One region of the Arthrobacter sp. 05N33_2 genome, then DNA from elsewhere that is predicted to be linked to it. Evidence: riboswitches for the same ligand, from Rfam matches in the RefSeq annotation. Region 1 holds a riboswitch; the other holds the start of a gene.
The links. A riboswitch is a leader RNA that binds a small molecule or an ion and turns the genes downstream of it on or off. The one in region 1 is predicted to bind glycine.

Region 1 (2,390 bases):
AACCACAACAGGGCAAGGTTCGCGGACCACACCGCGGCCCGCCGCGCAGGACGAAGGCCGCACCATGCCAGGGCGCAACCAACGAGGATGGCCGGAATCCAGTGAGCGATTGACGGCACTGCGACGGGGACGTTGATGTGCCCGACGAAGCCGACAACCCACTCCACCGTCCACGAAGCGAACGGCACCGCCACGAGTCCGGCGGCCAATGCCGCCAGGCTCGGTGACCTTGAACAGAGCAGCAGGTGCGCCACGAGGGCCGCAGCGAGGGATGCGGTCACGCCCGCGAGCAGCCCGGCGAAGTAGAGGCTCGCCATTGTTCCGCCCGTCAAGCCGCCGTCGAGCACTGTAAAGGACTGGACGGCCGCCGTGAACTGAACCACAAGAACACCGGCTGCCGCGCACCACGTCACCAGTCGCCGTCGGGCGGGCGACCAGATGCGCAGCGCGAGTCCGGCCGCCGCACCTCCTACGGTGAGGAGGGCCACGATCGTGGTGAGTTCGTACTGGCTTAGCGGCAGTAACGACACAGGCATCTGGTCTGGAGCGACCTCTGCGCCCCACAAGTTCTGCAACGGGAGCTGTGCGCCGGATACCAGCCAAGGGCCCAAGCCGAGCAGTCCTGCCAGGATCCCGATCAGCCACCCCCAAGCGGCATCCCCGGCGGGAGTCCGGCTTGGTGGTCTGCTGGGAGCTGCCTGTTCCATCGCTTGATCCGGAAGGCTCACGGAGGCTCCTTGCGTATGAGCGCCCTGGAGGGAGGCTCGCGAAAAAGGAAAGTATCCCGTCCAGAATAATGCACCGAATGGATTAACCCCTTGGGTCCGATCCATGAGGTGGACGACGACCTCTGGGGCCGCGTGTTCCGGATCAACGTCACGGCCCTCATGCGCCTCACCCACGCAAGCGGACGACGGCGAAGAGCTCCCGCCGTCGTCCGCGGGAACAGCGACTCAATTGAAATAAATTTTGCATCCTGCCCGGGAACCGGATAAATTGTGAGCTGTGTCACCGACCAGTGGCACAGCTTATGATCTGCGGCGGGAGAGTCCTGCCGGTACGTTCAGCAGGCGCCGTAGGAGCAAATCCTCCCCAGGAATCTCTCAGGCCCACGTACCGCCGCGGCAAGGCAACTCTGGAAAGCAGTCCGGGCAACCGGGCTCACCGACGGTGCAAGTGGCGCGCTGCTATCAGCAGGGCAAAACGGAAACTCTCAGGTCCAATACAGAGCGGGGAGGAACCCGAATCATCGTGGCGTCTTGATGCCACCTGAATTATGGAGTTCCTCTCATGACGGTTCAATCGTCCCCGTCCACCTTCGCAGACCGCCACATCGGCGCCCGCCGCCAGGCCGACATCGACACCATGCTCAAGGCCGTCGGCTACGACAGCGTTGATGGCCTCGTTGACAACGCGGTCCCCGATTCCATCCGCCAGGAAAAGCCCCTCACCCTGGACAGCCCCCTCAGCGAAGTCCAGGTGCTGGCCGAACTGCGCAAGCTCGCCTCCAAGAACAAGACGGCCGTGCAGATGATCGGCCAGGGCTACTACGACACCGTCACCCCGCCGGTGATCCGCCGCAACATCCTCGAAGCCCCCGCCTGGTACACCGCCTACACCCCGTACCAGCCGGAAATCTCCCAGGGACGCCTCGAGGCACTGCTGAACTTCCAGACCATGGTCCAGGACCTCACCGCGCTCCCGGTCGCCAATGCGTCCCTCCTGGACGAGGCCACCGCGGTTGCCGAGGCCGTGCTTCTCATGCGCCGCGCCAACAAAAACAAGTCCGCTGCCGGGGCCAAGACCGTCCTCGACGCCGACTGCCTCCCGCAGACCATTGCCATCGTCAGGGGCCGAGCGGAGGCGCTGGGCTTCGAGGTGCAGGTCGCTGACCTCTCCGCCGGTCTGCCCGACGGCGACATCAACGGTCTCGTCCTCCAGCAGCCGGGCGTCTCCGGCCGGGTGTGGGACCAGTCCGGCGTGATCGCGGAGGCCAAAGAACGCGGCGCACTGGTCACCGTGGCGGCGGATCTGCTTGCCCTGACCCTGATCACCCCTCCGGGCGAGCAGGGGGCGGACATCGCCGTCGGCTCCACCCAGCGCCTGGGCGTGCCGCTGTTCTTCGGCGGCCCGCACGCCGCGTACATGGCGGTGCGCGAGGGCATGGAACGCACGCTCCCCGGCCGCATCGTCGGCGTCTCCAAAGACAACGCCGGCGTCCCGGCGTACCGCCTGGCCCTGCAGACCCGCGAGCAGCACATCCGCCGCGAGAAGGCCACGTCCAACATCTGCACCGCGCAGGCACTGCTGGCCATCGTGTCCTCGTTCTACGCCGTCTACCACGGCCCGGACGGGCTGAAGGCGATCGCCGAGACCGTCCACAACAACAC
Region 2 (2,390 bases), on a different contig from region 1:
GCCGTGCAGATGTTGGACGTGGCCTTCTCGCGGCGGATATGCTGCTCGCGGGTCTGCAGGGCCAGGCGGTAGGCGGGAACGCCGGCGTTGTCCTTGGAGACACCCACGAGGCGGCCGGGCATGGAGCGCTCGAGCCCCTTCTGGACGGCCATGTAGGCAGCGTGCGGGCCGCCGAAGAACAGCGGCACGCCGAAGCGCTGGGCGGATCCGACGGCGATGTCAGCGCCCTGCTCGCCCGGAGACGTGATCAGGGTCAGGGAGAGGAGATCTGCCGCGACGGTGACGAGGGCGCCCCGTTCCTTGGCGTCGGCGATCACGGCGGTGTGGTCGAACACGCGGCCGGAGACGCCCGGCTGCTGCAGAACGACGCCGTTGATGACGCCGTCGGGCAGGCCCTTGGAGAGGTCGGCGACCTCGACCTCGAAGCCGAGGGCCTCGGCGCGGCCCTTGACGATCGCGATGGTCTGCGGCAGGCAGTCGGCGTCGAGGACGGTCTTGCCGTCGTGCGCCGTCTTGTTCTTATTCGCGCGGCGCATCATCAACACGGCCTCGGCCACGGCGGTGGCTTCATCCAGCAGGGAGGCGTTGGCGATCGGCAGGCCGACGAGGTCCTGGACCATGGTCTGGAAGTTCAGCAGCGCCTCGAGCCGGCCCTGCGAGATCTCCGGCTGGTAGGGCGTGTACGCGGTGTACCAGGCCGGGGCTTCGAGGATGTTGCGGCGGATCACCGGCGGGGTGAGCGTGTCGTAGTAGCCCTGCCCGATCATCTGCACGGCGGTCTTGTTCTTCGACGCCAGCTTGCGCAGCTCGGCGAGGACTTCGACCTCACTCAGGGCCGCGGCGAGCGCGAGGTCGGCGTCCTGGCGGATGTCCTTCGGAACGGCGGTGTCCACCAGGGCGTCGACGGTGTCGTAGCCGACAGCCTTCAGCATGGCGTCGACGTCGGCCTGGCGGCGCGCGCCGATATGCCGGTCAACGAAGGACGTGGAGGCTGGGGTAACAGTCACAAGGAACTCCATAACTCAGGCGGCGCAGGGTACGCCACATTGATTCGGGTTCCTCCCCGCTCTGTATTGGACCTGAGAGTTTCCGCGCAGCCCGCATTTCAGGGCTCCGCTTGCACCGTCGGTGAGCACAGCATGTCCGGGACACGCCTGCTACTTTCCAGAGATGCCTTGCCGCGGCGGTACATGGGCCTGAGAGATTCCTGGGGAGGGTTTGCTCCTACGGCGCCTGCTTGTACCTACTTGCAGGACTCTCCCGCCGCAGATCAAAGGCGTATTTAATTGGGTGTTCAATCGGGGGTGACAACAGTCACAGCTCTCATTGTCCTATGCCGGGCGCGCGTCCGCAAACTCCCTCCCGGCGGCGGACCCAGGTTACGGGCCACGAGCCACCCGGCGGCCAATCCGGCGGTGCGAATTCGCCGGAAACGCCCGGAGTCGCCGCAACTTTCCGGCGTACTCGAACGCTTCCGGCGAATTCGGCGGGGAGTAAGGGGGGTCGGAGGGGGTGGGTGTGGGCTTCAGCCGCGCAGGCGCTCGACGGCGGCCAGGAGGCTCTGGACGTCCGCCTCGACTTCCGGCGGCGGCCCGCCGGGACCCCGCGCCAGCATGGCGTTGAAGTACAGCCCGTCCCCCATGCACAGGACGGCCTTCGCCATGGCGGGCCCGACGTCGGCCGCCAGCAGTTCCAGCCAGCTCGCCTGGCCGGCGGCGAAGCGGCGGAGGGTTTCCCCGTGCGCCACCTCGGCGAGCCGCGTGGCCGCCACGAAGACCCGGTCCATGGGCGTGTCCGCCCACACCGAGGACTTGATGAAGTACGCCGCCGCCCCTTCCGGGGCTGCCGCCATGGCCGCAACATCGGCAGCCAGGAGCCGGTCCAGCCGTTCCAGCAGGACCGCGATCATGGCCTCTTTCGTCGGAAAATGGTAGAGCAGGCCGCCCTTGGAGACGCCGGCCCGGCGCGCGACGGCGTCCAGCGTCGCGGCGCGTTCACCGACTTCGATGAGCAGGGATTCGAAGGCATCGAGGACGGCCTCGCGGGCGACGGGTTTCCTGGGCATGCCTCCCATCATGCCCGTCCGCGCGCGCATTTCTTAACTGTACCGTCCAGACGGTACAGTTATCCTTATGAGCATTTCATCGATCACCGTAGCCACCAGCACTCCTGCGGCCACCGGGCCCCGGGCACCGTGGCGTGACTGGGTGGCGCTGGCCCTGCTGATGTTCCCCGTCCTGCTCGTGGCCGTGGACAACACCGCGCTCACGTTCGCCCTGCCGGCCATCGCCAGCAGCCTGACCGCCTCCGGCGTCGAACTGCTCTGGATCGTCGACGCCTACCCCCTGGTCCTGGCCGGACTCCTGGTCGCGATGGGTTCCCTGGGCGAC

Region 2: another riboswitch for glycine. It lies ahead of gcvP (aminomethyl-transferring glycine dehydrogenase); the one in region 1 lies ahead of gcvP (aminomethyl-transferring glycine dehydrogenase).

The regions. Positions count from the first base shown of each region.
Region 1 is NZ_JBFTNJ010000091.1:4,132-6,521, reverse strand. Features, by position in the region: gene AC1DHX_RS19335 (hypothetical protein) at 1-728, opposite strand, end outside; glycine riboswitch at 1,032-1,129, shown strand; glycine riboswitch at 1,131-1,238, shown strand; gene gcvP (aminomethyl-transferring glycine dehydrogenase) at 1,291-2,390, shown strand, end outside.
Region 2 is NZ_JBFTNJ010000015.1:4,625-7,014, forward strand. Features, by position in the region: gene gcvP (aminomethyl-transferring glycine dehydrogenase) at 1-1,019, opposite strand, end outside; glycine riboswitch at 1,059-1,173, opposite strand; glycine riboswitch at 1,175-1,273, opposite strand; gene AC1DHX_RS09565 (TetR/AcrR family transcriptional regulator) at 1,526-2,065, opposite strand; gene AC1DHX_RS09570 (MFS transporter) at 2,133-2,390, shown strand, end outside.